DNA from 4 places in the Shewanella sedimentimangrovi genome. Region 1 is predicted to be linked to each of the others. Evidence: predicted binding sites of a transcription regulator. Region 1 holds the regulator's gene; each other region holds the start of a gene.
What was found. Region 1 encodes sigma-54, which starts transcription at its own class of promoters, with help from an activator protein. Its sites were predicted from a motif close to GTTGGCACGNNNNTNGNNT; they were not measured.
Positions count from the first base shown of each region.

Region 2: flgA (flagellar basal body P-ring formation chaperone FlgA) is a predicted target of sigma-54. The motif match lies at 2,353-2,371, and genes of this name have one in related genera.
Region 3: JYB85_RS07490 (YccF domain-containing protein) is a predicted target of sigma-54. The motif match lies at 3,626-3,644, and genes of this name have one in related genera.
Region 4: fliE (flagellar hook-basal body complex protein FliE) is a predicted target of sigma-54. The motif match lies at 4,017-4,035, and genes of this name have one in related genera.

Region 1 covers NZ_CP071502.1:3,527,162-3,534,718, forward strand. Annotated here, with positions in the region: gene lptC (LPS export ABC transporter periplasmic protein LptC) at 1-408, shown strand, start outside; gene lptA (lipopolysaccharide transport periplasmic protein LptA) at 395-949, shown strand; gene lptB (LPS export ABC transporter ATP-binding protein) at 946-1,677, shown strand; gene JYB85_RS15750 (RNA polymerase factor sigma-54) at 1,791-3,272, shown strand; gene hpf (ribosome hibernation promoting factor) at 3,302-3,589, shown strand; gene ptsN (PTS IIA-like nitrogen regulatory protein PtsN) at 3,593-4,036, shown strand; gene rapZ (RNase adapter RapZ) at 4,033-4,887, shown strand; gene JYB85_RS15770 (HPr family phosphocarrier protein) at 4,874-5,149, shown strand; gene mgtE (magnesium transporter) at 5,250-6,614, shown strand; gene JYB85_RS15780 (hypothetical protein) at 6,623-7,000, opposite strand; gene JYB85_RS15785 (OmpA family protein) at 7,184-7,557, opposite strand, start outside.
Region 2 covers NZ_CP071502.1:2,797,253-2,804,809, forward strand. Annotated here, with positions in the region: gene flgB (flagellar basal body rod protein FlgB) at 1-267, opposite strand, end outside; gene JYB85_RS12210 (CheR family methyltransferase) at 419-1,252, opposite strand; gene JYB85_RS12215 (chemotaxis protein CheV) at 1,379-2,299, opposite strand; gene flgA (flagellar basal body P-ring formation chaperone FlgA) at 2,504-3,217, shown strand; gene flgM (flagellar biosynthesis anti-sigma factor FlgM) at 3,291-3,629, shown strand; gene JYB85_RS12230 (flagella synthesis protein FlgN) at 3,785-4,216, shown strand; gene JYB85_RS12235 (LPP20 family lipoprotein) at 4,280-4,732, opposite strand; gene JYB85_RS12240 (FlgO family outer membrane protein) at 4,729-5,361, opposite strand; gene JYB85_RS12245 (flagellar assembly protein FlgT) at 5,587-6,720, shown strand; tRNA gene JYB85_RS12250 (tRNA-Arg) at 6,776-6,851, shown strand.
Region 3 covers NZ_CP071502.1:1,756,594-1,764,150, reverse strand. Annotated here, with positions in the region: gene JYB85_RS07510 (class I SAM-dependent methyltransferase) at 1-392, opposite strand, end outside; gene JYB85_RS07505 (mechanosensitive ion channel family protein) at 389-2,083, opposite strand; gene JYB85_RS07500 (hypothetical protein) at 2,326-2,499, shown strand; gene JYB85_RS07495 (1-aminocyclopropane-1-carboxylate deaminase/D-cysteine desulfhydrase) at 2,512-3,477, opposite strand; gene JYB85_RS07490 (YccF domain-containing protein) at 3,705-4,115, shown strand; gene JYB85_RS07485 (hypothetical protein) at 4,224-4,994, shown strand; gene JYB85_RS07480 (alpha/beta fold hydrolase) at 4,995-5,756, opposite strand; gene JYB85_RS07475 (DUF2817 domain-containing protein) at 5,753-6,760, opposite strand; gene JYB85_RS07470 (PGPGW domain-containing protein) at 7,000-7,242, shown strand; gene JYB85_RS07465 (AMP-binding protein) at 7,278-7,557, opposite strand, start outside.
Region 4 covers NZ_CP071502.1:2,773,600-2,781,156, forward strand. Annotated here, with positions in the region: gene fliH (flagellar assembly protein FliH) at 1-854, opposite strand, end outside; gene fliG (flagellar motor switch protein FliG) at 857-1,894, opposite strand; gene fliF (flagellar basal-body MS-ring/collar protein FliF) at 1,887-3,587, opposite strand; gene fliE (flagellar hook-basal body complex protein FliE) at 3,629-3,964, opposite strand; gene JYB85_RS12110 (sigma-54-dependent transcriptional regulator) at 4,108-5,448, opposite strand; gene JYB85_RS12115 (sensor histidine kinase) at 5,441-6,517, opposite strand; gene JYB85_RS12120 (sigma-54 dependent transcriptional regulator) at 6,692-7,557, opposite strand, start outside.

The DNA of each region.
Region 1 (7,557 bases):
TACAATGACAAAGGCCAGCTCAGCAGCAAGGTGAGTGCCAGCTACATGGAGCATTTCCAGGCCAGCAACATTACCGAATTCACCGAGCCCGTGTATCTGATTTACCCCAATGAAGGTGCGGCCCAATGGCGTCTGTCCGCCGGTCGCGGCAAGCTCAGCAAAAACAGCGGCAAGGTGGTACTGGAGCAGGACGTGCAAATCCAGGCCATCAGCCAACAGGAACCGCTGCAAAATCTGTCCACCAGCTATCTGGAGCTGGATTTGAACACTATGATAATGACTTCGGATAGGCCAATTCTGGTCTTAGGCAACGGATTCAATGTCACCGGCCAAGGTCTGTACGCCGATCTCAATGCCCAGGAAGTCAAACTGCTCAGTCAGGTAAAAGGAAGCTATGAACCCAAGTAAAACCCTGCTGGCACTGGCACTGTGCCTGTGCACCACCATGGCCACAGCCAAAAACAACGACCTGTTGCAGGAAGTGAAAATTGCCGCCGCCACCCAATTTGCCGACATCAAGAACAAGAGGGTGGTCTATGGTGGGCCGGTACTGCTGACCCAGGGCAGCCTGAAGATTAACGCCCAGGAACTCAGTGCCTATACAGATGAAGCCACGGGACAAAGGGTATTGGTGGCCAAGGGCCAGCCCGCCACCTACAGTCAGACCCTGGATGACGGCCGCGAGGCCAGCGCCAGCGCCAATGAGATTAGCTACAACATGGACAATCGCACCATGACGCTCACGGGCAATGCCAAAATCGAGCAGGAAGGTAGCCAGGTCAGCGCCGACAAAATCGTCTATGACATTGAAAAGCAGCAGCTGAAGGCCGACAGTAGCCAGAAGGGTGACGAGCGGGTAATTACCATCATCAAGCCCGAGAATTACCAGGAACAGCTGGAGCCCAAGCCCGAAGAACAGGATCAGAATAAGGAGCCGGTTCGCCAATGACGGAACTGACCCTTAAGGCCAGCAACCTGGCCAAAAGCTACAAGAACCGCACCGTGGTCAAGGACGTCAGTCTGAGCGTGCGCACCGGCCAGGTGGTCGGCCTGCTGGGTCCCAATGGCGCCGGCAAAACCACCACTTTCTACATGGTGGTGGGGTTGGTGAAAAGTGACAAGGGCAGCATCCATATCAACGAAGACGATCTGACCCTGGACCCCATGCACCTGCGGGCCCGCAAGGGCATAGGCTACCTGCCCCAGGAAGCCAGTATTTTCCGTAAGCTGTCCGTGTATGACAACATCATGGCGGTACTGCAAACCCGCAAGGAGCTGGACCAGGATCAGCGCGAAGAGGAACTGGAGCAGCTGTTGGAAGAGTTCCACATCACCCATATCCGCGACAACATGGGCATGTCCCTGTCCGGTGGTGAACGGCGCCGGGTCGAAATCGCCCGGGCCCTGGCCGCCAATCCGCGCTTTATTCTGCTCGATGAACCTTTCGCCGGCGTCGATCCTATTTCGGTCATCGACATCAAGAAAATAATTGAGCAGCTCAAGAGCCGCGGCCTCGGCGTATTAATCACAGATCACAACGTCAGAGAAACCCTTGATGTCTGTGAAAAAGCCTACATAGTCAGCCATGGCAACCTCATCGCCGAAGGCACCCCTGCCGAGATTCTGGACAATCAGCAGGTGCGGGCGGTGTACTTGGGTGAGCAATTCAGGCTATAGTTAAATTTAGCCTGATCTCTATCTCATTAAGGAAGAGTGCAACTGGCCAGCAGTTCACAAAACTGATAGAAAACAGCTTTCTGATAACAATAACAGTCAAGGATCCGCAGTAGATGAAAGCGTCACTCCAGCTCAAGCTGGGCCAACAACTGACCATGACGCCGCAATTGCAACAGGCCATCAGGCTGTTGCAACTTTCTTCACTTGAACTGCAACAGGAAATTCAACAAGCGCTGGATTCCAACCCATTGTTGGAGCTGGACGATGACCAATTCGACAGCCAGGAGCGCAGCGATTCAGACCACAGGGAGCAGGACGACTTCTCCGAGCCCGTCACCGCCAGCAGTAACGATGACAGCTCCACCCTGGAAACCTCCGACGCCCTGACCCAGCAGTCCATGCCCGATGAATTGCCCATGGATACCACCTGGGACGAAGTGTTCACCGCCGCCCCTGCTTCCGGCAGCGGCTCCATGATGCGCGATGATGATATGCCCTTCCAGGGAGAGACCAGCGACGGTCTTTATGAACACCTGGAATGGCAAAAGAACCTCACCCCTTTCTCAGACACCGACATGGCCATAGCCACCGCCATCATAGACGCCATAGATGAACGCGGTTACCTGACCCAGACCACGGAAGACATACTCGAAGCCATGGGCGACGATGAAGTGGAGCTGGACGAAGTGGAAGCCGTACTTAAGCGCATCCAACACTTCGACCCCATAGGGGTGGCGGCAAGGGACCTCAGTGAATGCCTGCTGATCCAGCTGGCCCACTTTGCCGCCGACACACCACACCTGGAAAACGCCAAACTACTGATCCGCGACCATCTGGATCTGATTGCCGCCCGGGACTTCCGCACCCTAATGCGTAAAACCCGTCTGAAGGAAGATGAGCTGCGTGAAGCCATAGTGCTGATCCAGAGCCTCAATCCCCGTCCGGGCGAACAGGTCACGTCCGGCAAGGACGAGTACGTTATCCCCGACGTCTCTGTGAGTAAGAAAAATGGCCGCTGGGTGGTGGAGCTCAATCCCGATTGCATGCCCAAGCTCAACGTCAATCAGCATTACGCCGCCATGGCCCGCACCAGTCGCAGTCAGGCCGACAGCCAGTTTATCCGCGGCCATCTGCAGGAAGCCAAGTGGTTTATCAAGAGCCTGGAAAGCCGCAACGACACCCTGCTCAAGGTGGCCAATTGCATAGTGCAGTTCCAGCAGGGCTTTTTCGAATACGGTGAAGAAGCCATGAAGCCCATGGTGCTGAACGACATAGCCGAAGCGGTGGAAATGCATGAATCCACCATTTCCAGGGTGACCACCCAAAAGTACATGCATACCCCTCGGGGCATTTTCGAATTGAAATATTTCTTCTCCAGCCATGTCAGTACGGAAGACGGAGGAGAATGCTCGTCTACGGCCATCCGCGCCTTTATCAAGAAGTTGGTGGCTGCAGAAAATCAGAAGAAACCATTGAGCGACAGCAAAATGGCGGAACTTCTGGCGGAACAGGGAATCAACGTTGCTAGACGTACCATTGCAAAGTACCGTGAAGCAATGCTGATCCCGCCGTCAAACCAGCGTAAAAGCTTATAACTCACTGTAAATACTGGAGGAAAGTGTCTATGCAAATCAATCTGACTGGGCACCATATCGAAATTACAGATTCACTGCGTAACTATGTAGAGAGCAAATTTACCAAGCTTGAACGCCACTTCGAACAGATCAATAATGTGCACGTTGTTCTCAATGTTCAAAAAATGCAGCAGATTGCAGAAGCCAAGCTGCACCTCAATGGTGGTGAAGTGTTTGCCACGTCTGAGCATGAAGACATGTACGCCGCCATCGACGCTCTGATTGATAAATTGGATCGTCAGGTCATCAAACACAAAGAGAAACTGACTAAGCACTAAAAGATGGAACTGAGTACCATCCTGAGGCCGGAGTGCACCACCTGTGCCACTCCGGGCAGTAAGAAAAAGGTACTGGAACTGATCAGCGATATCGCCAGCGCCCAGTACCCCACCCTCTCTTCTCAAGAGATCTTCGAAAGCCTATTGGCCCGAGAAAAAATGGGAAGCACAGGCATAGGCAATGGTATTGCCATCCCCCATGGCCGCCTGAACAGCATAGAGACCCCGATCGCCGTGCTGGTCAAATGTGAAGAGGCCATCAGCTTTGACGCCATAGATAAACAACCGGTTGACATACTGTTTGCGCTGCTGGTGCCATCGGACCAATGTCAGCAGCACCTGAGCACACTCGCCGCCATGGCAGAAAAGCTCAACGACAAGCAGATCATCAAGCAACTGCGCAAAAGCCAGGATGACGGTGAACTCTATCAGGTGATCACCGGATGAAACTGGTCATAGTCTCGGGGCGTTCCGGTTCGGGCAAATCCGTTGCCCTGAGGGTCTTGGAAGACCTCGGCTATTACTGTGTCGACAACCTGCCACTGCCGCTGATAGGCCCCTTGTTGGCCCAGCTGAAAAGCAGCAATGAACTGGTGGCCATCAGTGTCGATGTCCGCAACCTGCCGGAACAGCACAAGGTGTTGGAACAACAGTTGGCCGCCCTGCCCGAAGGTACCGAGCTGATCAGCCTGTTCCTCAATGCCAGCGACAAGGTGCTGCTCAAGCGCTACAGCGAAACCCGCAGACTGCACCCCCTGTCCAAAAGCAAGATGTCCCTGGCGGACGCCATCAAGCTCGAGGGCAAGCTGCTTGAACCCCTGTCACAATTGATGGACCACTACATAGACACTTCCAAACTCAATGTCTATGAACTCAGTGATATGGTGCGTGAAATCCTCCTCGGCCGCAGCGAGAAGGAGCTGGTGATCATTTTCGAATCCTTTGGCTTCAAGCATGGCATGCCGGCGGAAGCCGACTTTATGTTCGACGCACGTTTTCTGCCCAATCCCCATTGGGAGACTGCACTCAGGCCCCTGACCGGCCTCGATGAGCCGGTACAACAGTTCCTGGAACGCCAGGTGCTGGTGAATAAATTTATCTGGCAGATAGAGAATCTGCTGGAAACCTGGTTGCCCCATCTGGAGCGCAACAACCGCAGTTACCTCACCATAGCCATAGGCTGCACCGGCGGTCAGCACCGCTCGGTATATGTCGCAGAACAATTGGCCAAACGCTTCAGCAACACCAAACACAAGGTCGAGGCACGCCACAGGGAGCTTAATCTTGCCAAGGCTTGAACGTGATATCACCATAGTCAATAAACTGGGCCTGCACGCCCGTGCCGCCACCAAAATGGCGATACTGGCGTCCGAATTCAAGGCCAGCGTGACCCTGATCCAAGGCGACAAACAGGCACCGGCGTCCAGTGTGTTGGGACTGCTGATGCTGGAGTCCGGCATGGGCAAAACCATGCGCATAGTGGCCGAAGGTGAAGATGCAGAGCAAGCCATGGATGCCCTGTGCAACCTGGTCAAGGCCCGCTTCGACGAAGACTGCTGAGTCAGCTCACTCACTGCGGCATTCGACCGCAACGCTTCCCCCTCCTGCTGTATCAATAAATTTGTTACCATAAGCCCTTCTATTCTTGGGGGAAGATGCCATGGCGGTAGAGCTGCTGGACAATGAACAAACGGAACTCAGGCTCAGCCAGCTCAACCAGGCACTGGGCAGCGGTATGTTTGTCCATGTGCGGCAGATGTTGCTCAATATGGCCGCCTCCGACATCGCCCTGGTACTGGAATCCTCGCCGCCGCGCACCCGCCAGATCCTGTGGCAACTGATAGATCAGGAACAAACCGGCGAAGTGTTGGAAGAATTGGGGGAAGAGCTGAAAGATCAGCTGATCCGCCAAATGAGCCCCGAACGTCTGGCCCGGGCCGCCGCCGGTCTGGATACCGACGATCTGGCCTACATACTGCGCAGCCTGCCGGATAGCCTCTACAAGCAGGTGCTGCAATCCATGGGCAGCCAGGATCGCAGCCGCGCCGAGCAGGCCCTGGCCTATCCGGAAGAGAGCGCCGGCGGCCTGATGAACACCGACACTGTCACCATCAGACCCGATGTGAATCTGGACGTGATCCTGCGCTACCTGAGGCAGCGCGGCAGCCTGCCGGAGGCCACAGATACCCTGTATGTGGTCGACAGGCGCGACATACTGCTCGGCGGCGTCAATATCGCCACCCTGCTGACCCGGGATCCCAGCACCCCGGTACGGGAACTGATGGATGCGGATCTGGAGGCGATTCCCGTCACCATGACCGATTCCGAAGTGGCACAGCTGTTTGAACGCCACGATTGGCTATCGGCGCCGGTCATAGATCAGGACGGCCGCCTGCTGGGGCGGATCACCATTGACGATGTGGTGGACGTGATCCGTGAAGATGCCGATCACACCATGATGGGGATGGCCGGTATGGACGAGGACGAAGATACCTTCGGTCCCGTACTCAGAAGCACCCTGCGCCGCTCCATGTGGCTGACCATCAACCTGTTCGCGGCTCTGCTGGCGGCCTCGGTCAGCAACCTGTTTGAAAACACCCTGGAGCAATTTGCCACCATAGCCATTCTGATGACCATAGTGCCAAGCATGGGTGGTGTTGCCGGCAATCAAACCCTGGCGCTGGTGATCCGCGGTATCGCCCTGGGCCACATAGGCCAGAGCAACTCCCGCTGGCTGCTAGGCAAGGAACTGGCCATTGGATTTCTCAACGGTTTGCTGTGGTCAAGCCTGGTGTGCTTGGCCATCTGGGTCTGGAAGGGCGAATGGCAGCTGGGGGCCCTGATTGGCGGCGCCATGTTAATCAATATGACGGTTGCCGGTCTGGCGGGGGCCGCCATACCTTTGCTGCTGAAGAAACTCAAGGTGGATCCGGCGCTGGCCGGCGGCATGCTGTTGACCACAGTGACCGACGTCATCGGCCTGTTTGCCTTTCTGGGACTGGCGACCCTATTCCTGCTGCGCTGATTAAGCAATCAACCCCAGCGCACCGAGGGCATGGACTCGGCCGACAGCACGGAAACACATTCCTTGCGGGTCACGATCAGAAATTCATTGAGCACCTTGCCGCCGCTGGCCATAAAGCCGCTGCGGTTGGACTCTAGCGCAAACCAACCACCTTCCGACAGCTGATACAACCAGCCATTGGACAGACTGAATTCGGCCCAGAACTCCAACAGGTCGCCTTCGTTAAGCATCCGCAGCCCCTGAATAGAGTGAAAGCAGACTTCCACCAGGCGATTTTCCACCTTCAGGCACAGGGACAGGCCGGCCAGATCATAATGCAGTGATTGCAGGTACACCTCATCACCGAGGCACTCGACGGCGATAGGCAGGCCTTTGGGATCACTCATGCCACCCTCATTTGATTTTTACGGCAGGTCGTTCCATTAAAAAATGAATCTGAACTTCAGGCAAGCTTTATCCGACTGATAAACAGGACGAAATTGTGCCAAGGATTGTTGACGGGGAAAAAACAGCGCCGCCGGATGGCGGCGCTTTGGGATTCGCTTGCGAGCCCTGGGCCCGTCCGGCGCTTATTGCAGTGGCGACAGGATGATTTCCACCCGGCGGTTCTCGGCCCGTCCGGCGGCATCGGCGTTGGATGCTATGGGTTCCATCTCGCCCTTACCCTCGGTCGCAACACGTTTGGCAGGCAGGCCCTTGGTCAACAGATAGTTGCCCACTTCACTGGCGCGCACCTGGGACAGGCGCAGGTTGTAACTGTCGCTGCCGCTGCTGTCGGTATGACCTTCTACATTGAGCAGGGTCTTGTCGTACTCCTTGGCCACCAGTACCACTGAATCCAACACCCGCTTGGCGCCGGGGTTCAGTTCGGTTTTGTTGACTTCGAAGGTCACTTCATTGGGCATGTTCAGCACTATGTTATCGCCTTCACGGGTCACGCTGA
Region 2 (7,557 bases), 730 kb from region 1:
CGTATCCGGCTGGTTGGGCACCCGGAACTGGATATGCTGCCGGGTCAGGGCTGCCAGATCGAAGTGGCGCTCGCTGGTTTGACTCATGCTCAAACCGCGTTGCTGGCTCTTGGCCGATTGCAGCGCAGCCTGGAAGTCCACATCCCGGGCCTTGTAATGGGGGGTATCGGCATTGGCAATGTTGCTGGAAAGCACTTCAGCACGCTCGGCGCGGATCCCCAGGGTGTACTGGTGAACTCCCAATGCCTTGTCAAAACTGATCGCCATAAAATTGCCTCCTCTGTCACTTGGACTGAGATTAAGCAACACGCGTGCCAAAAAAATATCGAAAGGAGATTTTATTCAGAAGGCGCTGACAGATACCTGCCAGCGATGAGAGGATTACTGATTAATTATTTTAAAACAGTGAGTTATTAACTCAGGTGCGTTTCTGGTAGTAGATCCCCGGGTTACAGCGGATCATGTCAAACTCATCGGTCAGGCCGGCAATGGATTCGGAGGCTCCGAGAAAGAGTATGCCCTTGGGATTGAGGGCGGCAGCAAATTGCCGCAGTATCTTTGCCTTTGCCTCGGGGGCAAAATAGATAAGCACGTTGCGGCAAAAGATAATGTCAAACTTGCCGAGCAGCGCATAGCTTTCCAGCAAATTGTGGGCACGGAAGTTGACCATACGGCGGACATTGTCCCTGACCCGCATATTGCCGCCGGGAAGAGCCTCAAAAAATTGACGCTTTCGCTCCTCAGACAGTCCCCTGCCGAGGGCCAGATTATCGTATTCGGCGTTGCGGCAACGATCCAGCATGGAAGGCGACAGATCCGTGGCCTGAATGGCTGCCCCCATGGGCAAGGCCCCGGGACGTTTCTGCTGATATTCCAAAATGGTCATGGCCAGGGAATAGGGTTCCTGACCTGAGGAACAGGCCGCCGACCAGATTTTCAAGGGGCGGCCGAGGCGGCCAAATTCGGGCAACAGGGCGCTGGCCAACAGCTCGAAGGGGTATCTGTCCCTGAACCACAAAGTCTCGTTGGTGGTCATGGCGTCAATCACTTCGGTGCGCAACTGCCGCTCCGTGGGCTTCATGGCGTGCTTGACCACTTCATTCAGGGACGGCAGGCCGTACTTGCCCATCAGCGGGGCCAGACGGCTGCGTACCAGGTATTGCTTGTTTTCACCCAGCACTATGCCGCTGTGTTGTTCCAGGAACAACCTGAATTGATTGTACTCAGCCTCAGCCAGTGATTTATCAGTCACCCTTTACTTCCTGCACTCTGTTGAAGTCCGCCCCGCCGGAGCCAAGCTTCTGAAACACTTCTATAAAACAAGCGGCGCTTTATACAGCATGGCAATCCCTAACACAAGCTCGACTGCCCTTTCCTGCTACAGGCTCAGGTGTTTGTTGACCGCAGCCGCCAATTCATCGGGGTTGAACTTGGCAATAAAATCGTTGGCACCAACCTTTTGCACCATGGCCTGGTTGAACACGCCGCTCAGGGAGGTATGCAGCACCACCTTGATGTGCTTGAGCTTGGGATCGTCGCGAATTTCCGCCGTCAGGGTATAGCCATCCATTTCCGGCATTTCGATATCCGAAATAATCAAAGGGATCTCGGTGGCGACATTGTCCATTTCGGTGGCAATGGATTTCAGTTTATCCAGGGCCTCACGACCGTCTTTGGCGGTATCGATCTGCAGGTTGAGCGAACTCAGAGCACGAATAATCTGCTTACGGGCCACGGCCGAATCGTCGATGACCATAATGTGGAAGTGCTGATCCCTGTCTATGGTCAGGTTGGCATCCATCTCTTCGCTGATGGACGTTTTGACCGGGGAGATCTCATCGAGGATCTTCTCCACATCGAGGATTTCCACCAGCTCGCCGTCGATCTCGGTCACCGCAGTCAGATAGGAATAACGACCGGCGCCCTTGGGAGGCGGCATGATGGCTTCCCAGTTAATGTTGATGATCCGCTCCACCGAACTGACCAGAAAGCCCTGCACCGAACGGTTGTACTCTGAGATAATAATGAAACAGTTCTGGATGTTCTCAATCGGGCGACCACCGGTGGCGGCACTCAAATCAATGACGGAAATGGTAGAGCCGCGTATATGGGCGACCCCACGTACAAAGGGATTGAGTCTGGGCAGCGCGGTCAAAGGTGGGCATTGCAATACTTCCTTGACCTTGAAAACGTTAATCCCATACCGTTGGCGGCCGTTGAGCTTGAACAGCAACAACTCCAAGCGGTTTTGCCCCACCAACTGGGTACGTTTATTGACTGACTCAAGAATGCTCGACATAAGTTCGCCTTAGTTATGATTCTGAATGAGGGTGCCTTGTCATGCTGAAGAGTATAGGCATATAACTTGCTTTAATCCCGCTATGACCCATCGCATTCCATTGCCGTCAAACTTTTGACAGCACACCGCGACGGATGACTGCCATTGAGGCCAATTTTTTGAAAGTATAGGTGTATTCTGGCGTGACAAGCTAGTCTCTTCATTATGAAACTAAAGTTAGCACAGTTTATTTGGATCTTTCTCGCAGTTTCGACGTCCCCGGTTTGGGCCGCCGACCTTGCCACTGTCCCCACCCTATCGGCCATACGGGAAGCGGCTGAAGAGGCGGTGGCACAAAAAATCGAGGCACCGGACGAGGCCCGGGTGGAAATCCAGGCCCAAAATCTGGACAACCGCATGAGCCCACCACGCTGCAGCGACGGCATCAGTGCCACCCTTGCCAGCAACCGCGAAATAGGCAAGAACAACACGGTCAAGGTCCAGTGCCACAGTCCCGATCTCGACTACCCCTGGCAGATATTTCTCTCGGTGCGGGTGGATATCCTTTTCCCCATGGTGGTGGCCACCCGGCCGGTGGGGGCAGGAGAGCTGATTGGCGAGGGCGATGTGACCCTGGCGTTTGTCGATAAAAGCCTGCTGCGGGGGCAACAGTTTGCCGCCGAAAGTGAAGTGATAGGCACCCGGGCAAAACGCCGTATTGCCCAGGATGCCCCGGTGTACGCCGGTAATCTGTGTTTCGTCTGCCGCGGCGATTCGGTGGCCATTATCGCCAGGAGTGAGCACTTCCAGATAAAAACATTGGGCGAGGCCCTGGCAGATGGTAATATCGGTGACAAAATTAGAGTTAGAAACAGCAGTTCCAACAAGGAGTTGGAAGCAAAAGTGACGGGTGTTGGAGAAGTTGAAGTTAAAATGTAAAAATAGCTAAAGCTTTTGGCAGCAGCGCCGATACAAGTTTAAGTAATCCGTTTCAGTCACTTTGGAGCCTATCATGGCAATGGACATCAAACAGAGCAACGCGGCCAACGCTGCCCGCGTACGCGCATCAAATACCCCTGCACAACAGGTGCAGCAACAGTCTGCCAAGACCGAGCAAACCCAGGGTAACAGTGCTGCCCACAAGAATGATTCTGTGGTCATCACCTCCCAGGCCCAACAACTGCAAGGCATTCAGTCGCGCATGGCCGCCCTGCCCGATGTGGATCAAAAGAAGATTGCCGAAATCAAGCAGGCCATAGCAGAAGGCCGCTATAAGGTGGACCCGGAAAAGCTGGCCGCCAACATCGCCCGCTTTGAAAAGGATATGCAGGATCTCGATTCTGATGTCTGATCTTGCGTGACCGACTGAAGCGGAAACAGACTGAGCGCGAGCCCGGCCGACAGAGTTGGCCGGGCTTTTGCATTTATTTGCCTGTAAAGTAGGGTCAATGTCGACGTTTTTGACGCCTGCTTTTGATCTTGTGTTTAACATCAGGGGACCCAGCAATGACAGAACACACACTCCTCGCGCTGCTTACGCAACAGCAACGCCTGCTTGATGGCCTGATGCAACTGATCACCGACGAAAAGCAGGCACTGATCCAACAGGCGGCAGAAGAGCTGTTGCGCTTAAGCGGCACCAAGGCCGAGTTACTGCAGGCCCTTCAGCACAACGACAAGCAACTGGAGGCCCATCCGGATCGGGCGCAGCTCAGTCAGGATGCCGAACTCAAGGCCAGGGTCGAGGACGCCAAAGAGCGCCTGGCACAGTGCCAACAGCTCAATGAACTCAATGGCCAACTGATAGAGCACAACCTCGCCAGCCTCAACCGCCTGGCCCAGGCACTGCAGGTCAGCCGCAATGCCAGTTCCCTGACCTATAACGACAAGGGCAAGACCTCGACCATCTCCACCCTGGGCAATGATTTCAGCGCTTAAACTGTCTTCCAGATAAAACAAAACCCGGCCATGGCCGGGTTTGTTGTCAGCAAGTCGGTTTCCCTAGAAATAGGTGATGTCTTTCACCTTCTGCGGCCTGTGGGTTTGCTGGTACAGAGCCCACACCTGGGCAAAATCCAGCTCCAGCTCGGTGACGTAGTGATCACCGGCGGGGTAACTCTTGACCACCCGGGCGCCGCGGATCACTCCGGAGACACTGGCCTTAACCTTGTCATCGGCCACCATCCAGTCGTTGACACTGGTACCGGCACTGATGTTCTGGCCATAAACCTGCTCGGCCAGCTCCCGATAGGCGGCAATCTTGGAGGCCTGCATCGCCATCAATACCTTCTGGGATTGCTCCTTGGCCGGTTGACTGTCCAGGGGCGCATAGCCTATGGCGGTAATTTTGGGGAAGCTTTCCGGCGCTTCGGTTTCCCACTGCACATAGCGATCGCGGCCGGCGCAGCCGCCCAGAGTCAATGCCGCCACCAGGCACAGCATCAAATGTTTCATGGTCTGTCTCCCAATACCTTCACCTTGTCCTCGCCGCGCTGCTCATAGCGATACAGCAGACCATCGCGGGACACCACTTTTTCCGATTGTGCCAGGTAGCCGGCCAATTGTGCCGGAGCCACAAAGGCTTGTGATGCCGCCACCACCCGCTTGTTTCCTGTGTCAACGATTCGGCTGTTCAGCACCAGACCGTCTTTGGCCAGGCTCATGCTGGACACCAGCACGTGGCCCACATCAATATTCTGCCCCAACTGTTGCCAGTCGCGACTGAGCAGCAAGTCGCCCTGGGCCGTCACCCGCACCGCCTCACCAAGGTTCACATCCACCACGTTGAAATAACGGGCATGGAGGGCGGCCATCAAACCTTGCTGCAACTGTTGGGCCAATTCATTACTGCCGCGAAAATCCGCCACGGAAACCGGGGTCGCCACCAGCAGGGGCTGCTCTGGCAACAGGCCATCGTTTTGCAGCAACAGCTCGTTGACCATCTGCTGCGCCAATACATTGACCTGGCCTCGGGCCGGATAACCTTCGGCTTGGTACAGAGACTCTTTGGGCAGGGATTCGGCCTGGCCGGCCATGGGCGCCAGCAGCGCCAGTACAGTGGCAATAATTAGGCTTTTATTCATTTCCAACCACCTGATAATGAGGGAAAATTTGCAGTCGAACTCCTGTCCGATGCCATATCCCCCGACTAGGGATAGTCTCTTATCGGCCCGGGGCAGCAAAACTTGACCCCGCTTAGTTGCCGCAATGCAATTATTCAGGCACGCATCTTGCTTTAGTCCAGGTCGAAGGTGAGCGGGCGCCCGTGTCCGCCGCCAAACCTGTTTACTCCGGGAGGATATTCGCCCATGCGTACCCTATTGTTGTTGCTGGCCCTGGTGTCCGGCCCCGGCACCGCCCAATGGCAGCAGGCCACAGGCGAAGCCATCATAGTCGACGGCGATGTCGCCAAGGCCCGTGAACAAGCCGTGGCCCAGGCCATCAGCTATGCGGGCCTTGCCAGTGGTGCCAGCTTTAATGCCGAGCAACAGGTGGTCAATGGCCGCCTGACCCAGAATACCCTGACCCTGGCACAAATGCTGATGACCAACCGCATCGAGCTTATCAGCGAAGAGATCCGCCACAACAAGCTGACGGTCAAGCTGCAGCTGGAACTCCTGGATGATGTCGAGCCCAATTGCGCCAAGGGCCAATTGAAGGCCGCGATACTGCTGCCCCAGGCGCAGATCCGCGACCGCGCCCAGCTGCGCCACGGCCAGTTGACCCAATTGCCCGCCGCCATTTCCCGTCGGCTGGGGGCGCAATTGGAACGCTCTTCCAGCACCGGCTTTATTCATCTGGCCGCCGACAAAGTGCTGGCCATGGGCAGTGGCGGCAAGCATTTGCCGTCCTGGCTTGCCGACAGCAGCGACAGCCAATATGTACTGCTGCCTGAGCTTATCAGCGTTGCCACCGAGCCTGCCGAATCCTCCATGCTGGGACTGTGGCACAGCGATCCACTGCGCCAGTTCCGTTTGCGGCTGACCCTGTACCACGGCATCAGCGGCGAAGTGATCTGGCAGAACGAACTGGACACCTCGGCGCCCTGGGAATTTGAGTTGCAGGCCAGCGTCGACCCCGACAGCGACCGCTTCTGGCGCTCCGCCTATGGCCGCGGCATAGACAAGCTGCTGGCCGACGCCGGCCGCGCCATGGATGAGGCGCTGATGTGTCGCCCCGTGCTCGGCCAGGTGGTGGCCCGCGAAGGCGAAACCCTGATCATCAACCTCGGCCGCCGCCATGGCCTGAAAAATGGCGACGAGCTGCAGCTGGTCTTGACCCACAATATCGGCGATCGCCTGTCACGGATGCGTACCCTTGCCAATAATTCACATACAAACATCAAGATAGAGCAAGTGACCGAAGACAGCGCCATTGCGGTGCTCAAGGGGCAGCAGGCGACCTTGAATATTCAGCTCAACGACATAGCGATTAAGATTTAAGCAATTAAAATTCAAGACTTTTAATCGGAGCCAAAACCAGTATAATCAGCTGCGTCTCCCTATAGCTCAACAGGATAGAGCAGTCGCCTCCTAAGCGACCGATCGGGGTTCGAGTCCCTGTGGGGAGACCAGTCACTTCTGCTTGTGACTGCTTGCACAAGTTTCAAGCTTTTCTTTCAGTTCCTCTTTTTCTGCCAATTTTTGTGTTTCTGTTGCCGCTACAGTATCTGTATTGATCGGCTGTGCCGCCTATGTGCCGCCTTGCCAGCATTTGTTGCCGTTCCCCAGTATCAAATTTGATGTACATCCAGAATGCAGAGCAACTTAAACCTCCCCATAAGCGTGACCATGACACCGTTTCCCCGTTCCGACGCTGCTGAGGACGTTGCCGAAAATGGCGTGGCGAGGCATGGATGCCGAAGCAGCGTCAGTCGAATCAGGGATGAGCGTCTGACGCGCTAGCCAATTTTCGGCATAAGGCCGAGGGGCTTTCAGCGTCGGTGGGGTGTCCTTGGGGTTGCAAGGGGTATTGGATGAGCAAAGCCCCTTGCCGGGTGTGGGTTGGAGACCCACGACTTTGTGCCGCTGGCAAAGCGGCTATCTCTTGTGGTGATGCGGCATCCACCATTTGATGCAATTAATCCCCGCGTGGCGGCCAGAGGCCTTCGGGGAACGCTTGCGAGATGAAACTGTTCATCTCGCAGTCTGACGACACGCTTATCCCCCTGCCGTGGGCCTTCGCACTGCTACCCCAGTGACACGCCATGAATCCGTCCATGGAGGCTCAGCGGCGACGTCCTGTCGCCGATGGTCACTGGTGCAGCAGTGCAAGCTAAG
Region 3 (7,557 bases), 1.8 Mb from region 1:
AGCACCCTATATACCTCGGCCACGGCCCCCTGCCAATTGGGAATGTGATGAAACACGGCAAAGTTGCATACCAGATCAAATGAGCCATCGGCAAAGGGCAAGGCCGTGGCATCTGCAGTCATGGCATTAAACCAGGGCTCATGGGCATACCGGTCGCTGGTGCTTTGCACCATGGTCGGGTCCAAATCCACCGCTGTGACCCGCTCGGCCCCGAGCCGGCGGCGGATAAAGTCGACCCCGTTGCCAAAACCGCAGCCTATTTCCAGCGCCGCGGCGCAGGGCCCCGGGCCCTTGTCATACAGTGACAACAACAAGGGGGCCTCGACCCTGTCCTGCAAAATACGCCTGGCGCGGGAACGCACCACGGAGCGTTCAAAGTCATTTAATTTCATTCCGCTTGTACCACCTTGGGATTGGGCCATTCACGACCGGAACCCTTTTCATCTGCACCCATCACCATGGCCGCCGGCACCAGGGAGGAGCCATGGTGCTCTATGATGGTCATGATGCCCAAATGCAGCTCGTGGGCCAGTTGATGATAGGTGGCAACACTGGTGGTGGCGAGATAAGCAAGCACCTTAAGCTCCAGACCAAATTGGCCAAAGCCTCCCAGGGTGACCTCAAGCGGTTGCTTTTCCACCATGGGGTGTCTCGCCAACAGGGCTTTGATGTCTGTGACTATGGCCTGGATCTGTTCACCGCCGGTGGCGTAATCGAGCCTGATGGCCGGATTGAAGCGGATCTTCTCCCGCTCCGACAGGTTTTCAATTTCCATTTCCGCCAGCTTGGCATTGGGTATATGCAGCACACTTCGGTCGAGGGTGCGAATACGGGTCAAACGCAGACCGATTTCCTCCACCCGCCCTTCCAACTCGCCCATTTTGCAGCGCTGCCCCACCTTGACCGGTGCCGAGGCATACAGGGTGACGGCACCAATGAAATTTTCGATGGACTGTTTGGAAGCCAGGGCCACCGCAATACCGCCAATACCCATACCGGCCAATATCGCTCCGGCATTGAAGCCCATGTGCTGCAACCACATCAGGGTCGCCAGGGCCAGCACAGTGGTACGGACAAGGTTACTCAGTGGCCGCAACAGGGCTGCAGCCTGTTTATTGCCGCGGGCCATCAAACGCTCGCGCCAGTGACTTTGAACCAGGCCGGTCAGGCTCCACAGCATCCACACCGAGGTCAGGGCGAGCAATAATCCGTTATCGGCAATGTCCCGGGTTGGCGCCGGCAAGGTGGTATTGCCAAGCGCCAGCTTGTACAGCAGCACAGCCAGCAAAAAACGCAGCGCACCACTGCTGAGACGGGCCAGCTCATAACGCAATGGCCAGCGGCTTCGCAGCAGCCATGCCCGCAGCAGCCAGGTCAGGGGAAGCACCACTATAAAAGCGCCGCCAAGCAGGCTGAGGATCAGCGCCCACTCCCACAGGTCGAGCATCAGCAGGCGCCCGGCGGGCACATGCCTGATATACCACTCCACCAGCGGACTGTAGCCCAGGGTGCGATACAGTTCGGGCAATTGGGCGACAGTGGCACTGGAAACCTTCCACACCCATGATGACTTACTGCCGGGCACACGTTGCAGCAGCAGCTCAACCTCCCGGCCTGCCACAGTCAGGGACGCAAAACTGTCACGTTCCGCCGTCTGACCATCATTGACCGCCCCTTCGGGACTGTCGCTGATCCGGGCCAGATCGACCCACAAATTCCTGTCGATAATCGCCAGCAGCATCATGGCGTATTCCGGCGCCTGCTGGATATTCATGCCGCGGGGCAGATAACGTAAGTCCAGGTATTTGGCCGCCAGGTTAAAATCCTCAGCGTCGGCCGCATGGAAAAAGCCCTGCAAGGCGCCCCTGGGTGTATCCCGATGCAAGGGATCGCGGTAATCGAAGTGGGCGTCAGCCCCCATGTCCCCGGCAATTTCCCGGTCGATTTGCTCTTCCTTTGCCACGGCCGTTATCAGGTCCGATTGGGCGGCATTGGCAGTGGCATTCGATGGCGATTCGGCCGTCGTTGCCATCCCCATGGCCAGCAGCCACAGCAGCATCACTGCCCCAAGCGACTTTTGCATCTTGTGTCCTTATGTGTTTGCGCTTTTGGCCCAGTCTAGCACCGAAATGGCACCAATACAGCCAACACTGGTCCGGCAACTGACTGGAAATTAAAGAGGAATCCCCTTTCATTAATCTGTCATCTGTCTGTGGGACTCTGGTGCACAACCCCGACAAGGATGCCGGGCCAATGGCCTGAGCCCTGCGGAAAAGTGCGATGCCAACCATCGCCAAGGCAACCCAATGTAAAAGGAGAGTGGCCATGTCATACAAGGCTGACGGTCATGATATTAAGGTGGCATTTCCGGTTGATGCGATTTCGGTAAACAAAAACTCCATCGCTTACACGGACGGCAAGGGCAAAAATCGTCAGACCTTTGCCCGGCGCAGCGAGGCGCAAAATTTTGTGAAGTGGCTGCTCAGCAGTAATCGTTGAATGGCCTGAGGCTTAGCGTTCAAGCGAAAGACCGGCGGCGTGCGCCAGTTCGGGGAATTTGCGCACATACCTGGGCAACATGGATTCGTTGCCAAGCAATCCCCCCTGATGCAGGTATAGCACCCGGGCATCGGGGTGGGCATCCATGTAATCAAGCAGCAGGAGCCAGGCCAGCGGGTCGTACAGCAGCTCAAACTGCGTGCCGGTCTTTTCCAGCGCCAACCAGATCTCAAAAAACTCCCGATAACATTTGCCGAAATGGTATTTGCGTCCGGGAGAGAGAATGGTCGGAAAGTGCCTTTCCTGGGCTCCGAGCCCGGCGAACTGGGCCTTTAGGTAGTTGTCATCCCCCACCAGGGCACAGGTCAGCACCTGGATATCCAGGCCCTGCTCCGCAAAATACTTGTTCAGGAACAGCGCCGTGGTGCCGGTCCCGGAAGGCAGCATCAATTTAAGTTCGGCAATTCCATTAGTCGCGGCATACTCGGCAATTTCCCGTGCCAGGGCGGCAACCCCATATTCTGCGTAGCCACAGCGCCCCCCCTCGGGGACAAACAAGCAGTCTTGCCCCAGGGTTGGGACCAGGTGCTGCTGCAAATAGCTCTCAAGATTCATCCCTTCCCTGCGGGCCTGAGCCCCCAATTCAATCAGTTCGGCGCCCAGTGCCAGGGCCGCCTTGAAGTTGCCGCAGGGATTGAGGCGCAAATGCTCGCTGATATGGTCAACATAAAACTGCAAGTGCCAGCCCTTGAGCCTGGCCAGTGCCGCCATTGAGTAAAGGGAGTTGGCCTGGGCCGAACCGTGGCCAATAAGCCGTTTGACCCCGGGAAAATCATGCTCCAGGAACCAGGCAAATTTGCGCGCCTTGTTGCCACTGAATTGTGGATGCAACAAGTCATCCCGTTTGACCAGCAGCCTGTGTCCGGCAAAGTTGAACTCCTCGACCGGTGACGGTGACAGTGGAAAAAGGCTCGACACATAGGGCTCCTGTACTTAATTGCCGGGCCATTGTACGTCAGTGGAGCCTTGGTGAAAATCACCGGCTTATGGTGAAACAGACCAACAGGCTTTCCCCCTTCGGCAGCAAAAGCACGGATAATACATTGTTATTAAATGATATTCATAATTTGGCACAGTATTGGCTAGGACATTGGCAAATCACGCGGGACAGAAGTCCCGCCGTCAGCGAAATCAAGGAGAGCTATATGCCACTGCTGCGACTGCTGTTTAACATTGCCTGGTTTGTGCTCGGGGGATTTGTCATGGGGCTGGCATGGTGGCTGGCAGGATTACTGTGTTTTATCAGCATCATAGGCATCCCCTTTGGCCGAGCCTGTTTTGTCATAGGCGAGCTGGCCTTTTGGCCCTTCGGCCAGGAACATGTCAACCGCCGGGTGCTCCACGGCCATGAAGATCTGGGCACAGGTCCACTGGGATTTGTCGGCAATCTGGTATGGTTCTTTCTGTTCGGGATCTGGCTCGCCATAGGCCATCTGGCCCATGCCCTGGGCTGCTTTATCACCATCATAGGTATCCCCTTCGGCATCCAGCACCTGAAGCTGGCACTGCTGAGTCTGACCCCCATAGGCCGTACCGTGGTGCCTGTGCGGGATTAACCACAGCACCAGAGCTAAGCGTCGGAGCCTAAGCGCCGGGAAGGCCGGCGCTTTAGCGGCTATGCTTAGCATGTTCCGGCCAACAGGCCGGCCATGCAGGAGTCCCCGATGATACGCTGGCTGATGGGCCTGTTGTGTTTACAGCCCTTCCTCTTCACTGCGGCCCAGGATGCCGCTACGCTGCGCATTGGCACCAATGAGGAGGTGATGTCCAAACTACCCGGGGTGCAACAAAAAGTGCTGGAGGCATACGCCAATCTGGGTCTGGCAACGCAATTGGTGGATATGCCCGCAGCCCGCCTGCCCCTGGTGCTGCAACAGGGTCACCTCGACGGCATCATGGTGATGGAGCCGGAAGTGGTTTCCCAATGGCAACATATGCATCTGGTCAAACCGGCCATATTCAAAACCGAGTTGCGGTTATACGGCCACCGTTCGCTCAAGGTGGACTCCTTTGAAGATCTGCAACCTCTGACGCTTATCAGCGTACACGCCATCCGGGTGCTCGAATATCAGGCCAAGGCCCTGAAAATCAGCAATATCACCTACGCCAAATCCCTTCCCGGTGCAGTCGACATGCTGCGCAAGGGCCGCGGCGATATCATGTTGATGCTGCCCTCAGTAGTGGAAGAATTCGCTCGTCAGCAGGGCGTTGATGGCAAGGCTGTGGATGACAAGGCTATGGATGACAAGGCTATGGATGACAAGGCTATGGATGACATAGTGCCGCTGCCGTTGCCGCCTCTGGTCAATTACTACTTTCATATGCTGGCTGACAGCCACACCGAACTGACTACTCAGCTGAGTCGGGAGCTTGAGCGTTTGAGGAGAGAATGCCCCGAGCCCAGTGACACTGTGGTGTGCCAAACCATACGTTAATTAGTCGGCTACCACGTCAGTCAGCAGCGCCAGCAACTGTGGCTGCACATCCAGGGCCAGATCATGGCCGCCATTGGGTAAGTAATGCACCGGTGCGCCGTAACGGCCCGCCAGCGACTCACTGCAACAGGGATGCACCAGGCGGTCGTTCTTGCCATGGATAAAGTAACTTGGGCAGTTTATCGGCGGCGCCTCAAAGCGCCAGGCTGCCCAAAGCTGGCGCAGCATATTGCCAAGGCTGGTGCAGGCCACTTGATGCAGGCGGCTCCAGCGGGCTATCAGTTCCCAATCCTCACCTCTTTGATGGCTGACAAGTTTCACGATCGCAGTTTCAACCAGGCCAATTTCCGGTCGTGGGTCAGGAAGCACCCGCTGCCTGAGCACGGATGCGGCGGCAGTAACACCCGCAAACACCACCGCCGGCAGCGAAAAGCGCCGGAACCAGGGCGAGTGCCGGTCGCTTGAGCCCAAAACCCACACGGCGCGCACCCGCTTGTCGCGGGCTGCCAGACTCAGCGCCACCATACCGCCAAAGGAGATCCCGAGCACAACACAGGCGCCAATACCGAGAGTGTCGAGTCTGTGACTCAGCTCGTCGGCGTATTCTTCCACCCGCAGGGGGCTTTTACGCTCCGCCAGGGTACCGTTACCGGGCAAGTCCAGGCACAGCACCTTAACGCCCTGTGCCCTCAGCTTATCGTCAAAGCCCTCCCAATGGCGCCTGTCGCGGCCAAGGCCCCGCAGCATGACCAGAGTTGTCATGGCAGCAGCTCCGGGTACCAGAGTTTGACACCCTGCTCCCTGAAGCCCGTCAACTGGGCCGGGGAGAGTTGCTCCAGCAGCCTGGAATGGGCCAGCTCCAGCATAAACTGCATCAAGATGGTATGGCGGCGCAAAATCCTGTGGTGCCTGTGCTGTTTTTGCGGGTTGAACAGGCCGGCAAAGTTGAACAGTTGGCGGGGATTTTTTCTGACCCAGGCCCAGGAGCCCATTTCCAGGGTAAAGGGCAACAGGGGCACCGGACTGTCATCCTGACTGAGCCAATCCCAGATATCCCCATGGGTGCGGTACACGGCGCTCTGGGGGCCGCAGTGGTAATGGCAATGATGGGAATAGCTGTCCTCAAACAGCTGCCAGAAGCGAAAGATGCGTGCTATCTCCCTGCCGGGTCGGTGATGGCAGGCATAGGGAAACCAGAGATGATCTTCAAGGCCAAAGCCGGAATGGGCATCGAGCACCAACAGCAAACTCGATTTATTTCGCAGCTCACGGCAATAGTCGGTCAGCGCGCGGGTCTCGGTTTCCAGCCCGCCATGGCCACGAAACCAGGGCAGTCTGGCAGACAGGCGCTGGCCACCCACCCAGGGCGTCACCCTGTCACCTTCCAGCGGCGCATTGCGCATCAGATCTACCCCGTTGGCATTGGCGCGCCGTCCCATGGCCATCCCCTGCGGATTGACCAGGGGCACGAAGGCCAGTCTGAGTCCGGATAGCATGGCCTGCAGGTGCGGATCCCAGCCAAGGCGCTGCATCAGGGAGCCCAAAAAGGTCAGTAATATCTGGGTGCCGATGCGCTCAAGGCCGTGCACCCCGCCGACAAACAGCACAGTGGGCAGGCCCGGTTTATCTGTGCCAAGCTCTATGGCGTGCAGCGGCAAAGGGCTTGCCGGGCCAGGCAACTGCACCAGGATCTGCGCGCGCAGGCGTTGGCCCTGGGTCTGGATTAAGCGCTCCAGCTGCGCCAATTCATAACCGGCAGCAAACACCTTTCCTCTCCCCAACACAACCGTCACCCATGACCCAACAAAATAGCGCCAAGATGCGACAGGCTCATGACAGCCAATTCTTCCCGGGTAACGATAAGGCTCAGTATAGCAAGGAGATTTGACGGTCCTGTTTAACCTGTCTTTTTGGCCTGCTTGACGTGTTTGGTTACAAAGGGACACACCTGTGTCACCCGGTCGGCACTAGACTGGGGACACAGCTTATTGGCGTGGAGAAACCGATGAACAAAGGCATGCACAAGCCGGTGCGCAAAACATTGCTGACCCTGATTGGCGGTCTGCTGACCCTGACGGGCCTTATCCTGCTGCTGATGCCGGGCCCGGCCTGGCTGTTACTGCCACTGGGACTGACGCTGTTGGCCATGGAGTATCCCTGGGCCAGGCCTTACCTGGCACGCAGCCAAAAGGCCATGAGCGCAGGCCTTAACTGGCTCGATAAACTCTGGCGCCGCATCAGTTTCTAATCCCGGCACTGGTTTTATCCGCCTAGACATTAGTTTTATGCGCCCACGGCATTGATGTCCCGCTGCAGCTCCTCATACATCAGCTCGCGCATGCGAAACTTCTGGATCTTGCCCGTGACAGTCATGGGATAGTGCTCAACAAACTTGATGTATCTGGGCACCTTGAAATAGGCCACCTTCTCGGTCAGAAAGTGCCGCACCTCATCCTCGGTCAGGCCGCTGCCGGGACGCACCTTGATCCAGGCGCAGACCTCCTCGCCGTACTTTTCGCTCTGCACCCCGAACACCGCCGCATCCTGAATTTCCGAGTGGGTA
Region 4 (7,557 bases), 750 kb from region 1:
CCGGCTTGGTCCTCTTCAGCCGCGGCAAGCGTTTGTTCGGCTTGTTCCAGATGCTGCTCATGATTTGCCAGCTGCTGCTTCAAAATACCGGTCTGCTGCTCCAGGCCTTCAAACACAGCGGCCATTCTTTGTTCAATGCGCAGATCCACGCTGGAGCGTTGGCTTTCGATAATGCAATCGCCCCGCGCCAGAGTGGGATCCGCTTCAATTTCCCACTTTTGTCGCTCCAGCTGGGCCTGACTATAAAGACCTGACAGCAATTCAACGTCGTCGGGATTTAGGCGCAGATTGATCCGCTGCTCCTTGATGGGCAAACACTCTACCCCTTTTCGAAGTGCGGCCAATACCTGTTCGGGGTGAGTCTTAAGCTCATGGAGCAACACCTGGCGCGCCAGGGTCATGGCCAACTCCACCAGTGACAGTTCAATTTCTTTATCCAGGTGTGACAGGGGGGCGGCAAACTGTGCCATTAAGGCTTCAAAGCGTTCAACCAAATGCCCGGCTTGCGCCAGGCCCTCCGCCAATCCCTGTTCGTGCCCCTGGACGAAGCCTTCCTTATGGCCCTGTTCCAGTCCGGTGAGACGGCCCTTTTCCAGCCCCTCGCCATATCCCTGTTCCTGACCCGCGGTAAAGCCTTCCTGTTCGGCGGCCTCACGAATGGCTTCGATTTCCGCCATGGTCGGCGGCGCCACCACCTCTTCGGCCGGCGCAGGCTGGTAAACACCGGGTTTACGTCCAAGCAGGTTGGACTCCACCGATTGCTGGACTTCGGTCACATCGGGCAACTGCCAGTGACTGAAGTCCTTGTCGCTCTCGGGGCGCAGCAGGTGTTTGGCGGGTTTGCTGTAGGTCATAGTTAGATGAACTCTTCACCGCCACCGCCGCCGAGCATAATCTCACCGGCATCGCTCAGGCGTCTGGCAATGGACAGGATCTCTTTCTGGGCCAATTCAACTTCACTGACCCGGATCGGGCCCATGGCCTCAAGATCGTCACGCAGCAACTCGGCTGCACGTTTGGACATGTTGCCAAGGATCTTGTCCTTGAGTGGTTCGTCGGTACCCTTCAGGGCCTTCATCAACACATCCTGTTGTACTTCGCGCAGCAGCGTCTGGATACCGCGGTCGTCCACGTCGATAAGGTTTTCGAACACAAACATCAGATCCTGGATCTGTTGCGCCATTTCCTCGTCGGATTCGCGCATGGTTTCCATCAGCTGGCTCTCGATGGCGGTATCCAGGTAGTTCATGATGTTGGCCGCCGCTTTCAGGCCGCCCATCTTCGCCGCCTGGGCGCCACCCTGGCCGGCAAACTGTTTCTCCATGATGTCGTTCAGTTCCTGCAAGGCCGCTGGCTGAACTTCTTCAAGGTTGGCAATCCGCATCAGCAAATCAAGACGGGTATTTTCCGGGAACTGGGCAAAAATTTCCGCCGCCTGATCCGGCTCAAGATAGGACAGCACTATGGTCTGAATTTGTGGGTGTTCGTTCTGGATGATGGTGGCCACCTGACGGGCATCCATCCACTTGAGTGAATCGAGCCCCTTAGCACCGCCACCCATGATGATCTGTTCGATAAGGTTGCCGGCCTTGTCTTCACCCAGAGCTGCGGTCAATGCCTTACGCACAAACTCTTCGCTGTTGAAGCCAATGGAGGAAAACTTCTGGATATCATCCAGGAACAGCTTGTGTACCCCGATGACCTTTTCCTGACCGAAATCCTGCATCGCCGCCATGGCCATACCCACCTTTTGCACCTGCTTGGGTTCCAGATGTTTGAGGATGGCGGCAGCATCGGCCTCGCTCAGGCTCAGCAGCAGGATGGCCGTCTTATCAATACCGGACAAGTCTTTGACATTGAAGCCGGTTGTCACTTTCTCTTTAGTCTCAGCCATTGTCTTGTAACCAGTTCTTCACCACTTGGGTGGATAGTTCGGGCTCGTTGGCCACCAGTGCGCGTATGGCCTTAATCATATCATCATCTTTGTGCAGATTTGGGATCAAAATTGAGCCGTCATCCGCATAACTGTACTCTGCATCGGGGGCCGACAACATGCCCAGGGTATCGGCCGCATACTGGTCCTCGATTTCTGCCAGTTCATGACCCAGACGGGGTTCATCGGGCATGGCAATGCCATCGGGATAAATAAGCCGCTTCAGCATGGGGCGGACCACGAACAGGATCAGCACCAGGATAACGAAGGCACCCAGTCCCAACTTGAGGGCACGCCAGAACCAGGGTTGCTCCCAAAGCTCGGGCTCGGGGACCTCCTCAATAAGCTGGTCCATAAAGGGCACGGTAACCACTTCCAGCATGTCGCCACGCTGACTGTTGAAGCCCACGGCGCCTTCCAGCAGACGGCGGATATTGGTCAGCTCCTGCTCCGTTCTGGGCACGCGGGCCACCTGACCTTCGCCGTTGGCGCCGCCGTTCTTGAAATCCACCGCCACAGAAACACTCACCCGGCGCAATACCCCAACCTGTTGACGGGTATGGCTGATAGTGGTGTCGAGCTCATAATTACGGGTGGCTTCCCTGTGACTGGAACCATTGTTCTGAGAGGCAGACTGGTTCGCAGCCGCCAGGGTTTGCGGGATGTTGGACTCCATGGGAGGCTGATTGGACAGAGCGCCCGGGATCCCCATCACACCGGCGCCGCCGCTGCTGTTTTCGACCGTCATTTCACTGCGAACCGCGGGCAGGTCGGGATTGAATCTTTTTGCAGTCTGCTCTACCGCGGTAAAGTCCATGCTGACATCCACCTGGGAGGTGAAATTTTCCGGCCCCAGTATCGGCATCAAAATCGCGTCAATCTTACTGCGGTATTCGGCTTCTTTCTGTTGTACCAGTTCAAGCTCCCGACGGGCGCGGGCAGAGACACCATCCTGGCTGCCGGAGTTGAGCAAACGGCCATTGGAGTCTGTGACTGTCACCTTGGTGGGTTCCAGCCCCTGCACGGCCGAGGCCACAATGTCCACAATCGCATCCACTTCACCCTGGCCCAAACCTCCACGACGGGTAGTGACCACCACAGTGGCGCTGGGTTGGGATTTATTGCGGGCGAATACGTTTTCTTTGGGCAGCGCCAGGATCACCTTGGCGCGACTGATACTTTTCAACTCTTCAATGGCGCGGGCCAGGTTTTGCTCCTGACTGTGTTTCAGACGGGCCAGTTCCATGCGCTGGCTGACGCCGAACCCACTGTCCTGACTGAGGAAGTCCTCGCCGCCCGCCGGAGAGCTGTCGACACCGGCGCGGCTCAGCATCATCTTGACGTCCTGATACTTGTCCTCGGGCACCTTCACCACATCCACATCAATCTGGTAGGGGATCTTGTTCTTGTCGAGCACATCCAGCACCTGCACCATTTCCTGGGTTTCCATCTTACCCAAGGGACGGTACTCAGGCTCCTGAGCCCACATCATGATAAACACCGCCAGGGCCAAACAGATGGCAAGGGCCAAAATCATGGTGATTTGACGCATCATGTCGACGCCCCCCAGGCTGCCTAGCATGCCGGGTTTGTTTTCCTGTGCCATTCCTTCCAGCCCCTCGGCGCCCATTCCTGCACCGCCTCCGACTATCATATCTGTGCTCACGTCAGTCACCCTTTAAATGCGTTACGGGCCTATACAGGCATGCTCATGATTTCTTTGTATGCTTCTACCAGCTTGTTGCGCACCTGTACCGTGGCCTCGAAGGCGACACTGGCCTTTTCCCGGGCAATAACCGTGTCGGACAGAGTGACTGTGGTGTCCCCCATCTCAAGACGGGTGGCCAGATTGCTGGAGGTACTTTGAAGCTGGCTGACGTTACCCAGGGCATTGACCAGCAGATCACCAAAATCGGTGCCCGCGGTATTGTTAACCTGGCGCAGAGGATTGGCTTCTATGCCCATCTGCGGCGAGATTTCGCGCGTCAGCGCTTGCATCTCCTGCAGCAGTGAAGAATTTCCAATTTGCATATCCGGCTCCCTTGTCACTAATTTGACGGCGATTAAACGCGATAACAAGATAAAGCAAAATCTTTGCCAACTGTATCAGGGCAAGAAAGCAGAAACGAGGAAAAGCAGAGACAGGCTCTGCTTTTATGGGTGGGGATCAGCGGTCAGGCCGGTAATTGAATGCCCATTTCACGCATCCTGGCCATCTTGTACCTGAGCGTGCGGGCACTGATCCCCAGACGCTCGGCCACCAGTTTGCGGCTGCCTTTACATTGGGACAGGGTTTCAAGAATGATGACGTGCTCCTGGGCCTTGAGTTCATCCCCCAGGCCATCCGGCTCACAGCGTCCTTCCTCTGTATGTTCGGTAAAGGCCACTTCCTGGGCATCCAGAATAATGTCCTGGGCCGTCACCGTCGCATCGTGGCACAGAATGATGGCGCGCTGGATGACATTATCCAACTCCCGCACGTTGCCGGGCCAACGGTAGGACAGCAAACGACGGCAGGCACCATCGTCCAGTTCGGGAGCCGCGCCAATACCATTGCGACTCCAATGGCGGGCCAGAAGATGACGGGCCAACGGCAATATATCTGCCGGACGTTGGTTCAGCGACGGCCAGGTCAGAGGGAACACATTGATCCTGTAATAAAGATCTTCCCTAAAATCCCCCTGCTCGGCCATGGACTTAAGATCCCTGTTGGAGGTTGCCAACACCCTGACATCCAGCTTGATGGTTTTGCGACTGCCGAGCCGTTCAACTTCACGCTCCTGCAATACCCTCAGTAACTTGGCCTGCAGCGCAAGATCCATCTCGGAGATCTCGTCCAACAGCAAGGTGCCACCCTGGGCCTGCTCAAACTTGCCGGGGCAAGCCTGGAAAGCACCGGTGAAGGCGCCCTTTTCATAGCCGAACAGGGTCGCCTCCAACATGTTCTCCGGAATGGCGGCACAGTTAATGGCCACAAATGGCCCCTCGGCCCTCGGGCTGTTGTTGTGAATATACCGCGCCAGCACTTCCTTTCCCGAACCGCTGGGGCCCAGGATCATTACGGAAGCGTCCGACTTTGCCACCCGCTCAGCCAGAGACAGCAGTGCCAAGCTCTTATCATCGGCTACCACCGGCCTGTCGGGAGCCGCTGCCACCGGCAGATAACGGCTGACCTGATTGAGCAGCACCTCAGGGGCAAAGGGTTTGGCCAAATAATCAACCGCCCCCAGTTTAATGGCACTGACAGCACTGCCTATGGTGGCAAAGGCAGTCATCAGCAACACCGGGATCTTGGGATGATGTTGCCTCAGATAGCCAAGCAGGCCCATGCCACCTATACCTTCCATCTGTACGTCACTGATCACCATATCAAAACGGCGATGCTTGAGCGCCAGAATGGCCTCTTCGGCACTGGCAACCTCCTGACAATCGTAGTGAGCCAGCATCAGGGTATCCACCAGCGCCTCACGCAGCGCGGCATCATCCTCCACCAGCAATATGCTTGCTTCAGCCATGGTTGACCTCCTCTTTGATGGACTCGGCCACCAGCGGAAAACGCAATGTCACACAGCATCCTTGCCCGGGCGCGCATTGCATATTGAACTCGCCGCCGTGATTGCGGACCACGGTCTGCACCACGGCCAATCCCAACCCGGTTCCCTGGGCTTTGGTGGTATAAAAAGGTTCCAGCACTTTTTGCTGTAGAGCTGGCTCAAGGCCTTTACCGTTATCCGTGACCGTCAGCAGCACCTGCCCCTCTGTATCCTCGGCCCTTACTTCTATCCGGCTGGCACCTGCCTCAAGGCTATTCATCAACAAATTATTTATCGCTGACCCCAGGGCATTGGCATTGGCCAGGATTTGTCCCTGACTGGAATCGATAAGCTGCAATTGAGCTTGGCTGCGCTGTGCCAGGGGAGCGCAGTTATCCATCACTGTGGCCAGTATGGGTGCCAGTTGAGTACGCTCACCCATGGCTTCGTGACGCCCCTTGGCCATCAACAGCATGTCATTGACCTGACGCTCAAGCTCGTTGAGCCTGTCCACCAATTTTTGTCGAAAGCGGGATGAGGATTCGGCAGTTAACTTGGCACTGCCAAGATTGGACGCATAAAGTAATGCCGCCGCCAGGGGGGTACGGATCTGGTGTGCCAGAGTGGCTACCATTTTTCCCAAGGCAGACAAACGTTGCAGGTGTGCCACGTGTTTTTGCAACAAACGGGTCTCGGTCAGATCCGTCAGTACAATCAATTGCCCCTGGGTTTGCAGTAAAGGGGTAATGGCCAACTTGACCCTGCGGCCATTGCGCAAGGACACTTCGTGACCATCATCCTCACGGGGAGCAAAAGCCCGGTTGATAATGCTGAGCCAGCGTTCGGCAACCAAAGGCATTCCCAGCAATTCGGCGGCCATGGGGTTGGCCTGTCGCACTACACCATTGCCATCCAATATCACCACACCGGATGGCATGGCGTGCAACACTTCGTCCATGGAAATGGCAACGGCATTCGCTTTTGCTCCCCTGAGGGAAGACACTTGCAACGCCGGAAATTCGCTTACCTGAGCCTGAGGTTTGGCAGACATACTGCCCCCGTCAAAAAATGAACATGGCTCAGTAACTGCACGAAGCGTGCCAATCAGCGGTAAACATTATCTGCATGATAGATATGAAAATATCTAAGTAAGAGCGGGTATGATTGGGGGACAAAAACAACAAAGGCCGGCAGAGCCGGCCTTTTACATTTGCTGAGCGATGAACTATTCCTTGCTCATGCCATACTTGCGCATTTTTTCCACCAGGGTAGTACGGCGGATCCCCAGCATCTCAGCCGCGCGGGCCACCACGTTATCCTGCTGCTCCAGCGCCTGGCGGATCATGTCGATTTCCAATTCAGCCAACAAATCCTTCAGATTGACCCCTTCCGGAGGCAATTCACTGGGGAAACGGGTCTCAGGGATCTCGACGGGTTCATCATCACTGAAGATGGATGCCAGCGCATCGCGCTCCAGCATTTCCTCACTGACTTCAACACTGTACTCAGGCACGTCGATATGGCGATACTTCATGGGCAGATCGTTGACGTCAACCAAACCGCCCGGGTAAAGGATGGTCAAGCGCTCCACCAGATTCGACAGCTCACGCACGTTGCCCGACCAGTCGTGCTCCTTGAGGGATTCGATGGCTCTCTGGGTGAAGCGCACCTTACCCCGTCCTTCATTGAATACCCTGCTCACCAGCTCCTGCAGCAACAAGGGAATATCGTCGCTGCGTTCGGCCAATGCCGGCATTTCAATGGGGAAAACGTTGAGACGATAGAAGAGGTCCTCACGGAACTCGTTGTTCTCTATCATCTGCTCCAAATTCCTATGGGTGGCGGCCACCACCCTGACATTCGCTTGCAAGGGCTTGCTGCCACCAACGCGTTCGAAGACGCGCTCCTGTAACACCCTGAGCAATTTAACCTGCATCTGCAGTGGCATATCGCCGATTTCATCGAGGAACAAGGTGCCACCTTCGGCCAATTCAAAACGACCTTTGCGGGAGCTGATGGCGCCGGTAAATGAGCCTTTTTCATGACCAAAGAGCTCACTTTCAAGCAACTCGGGTGGAATAGCACCACAGT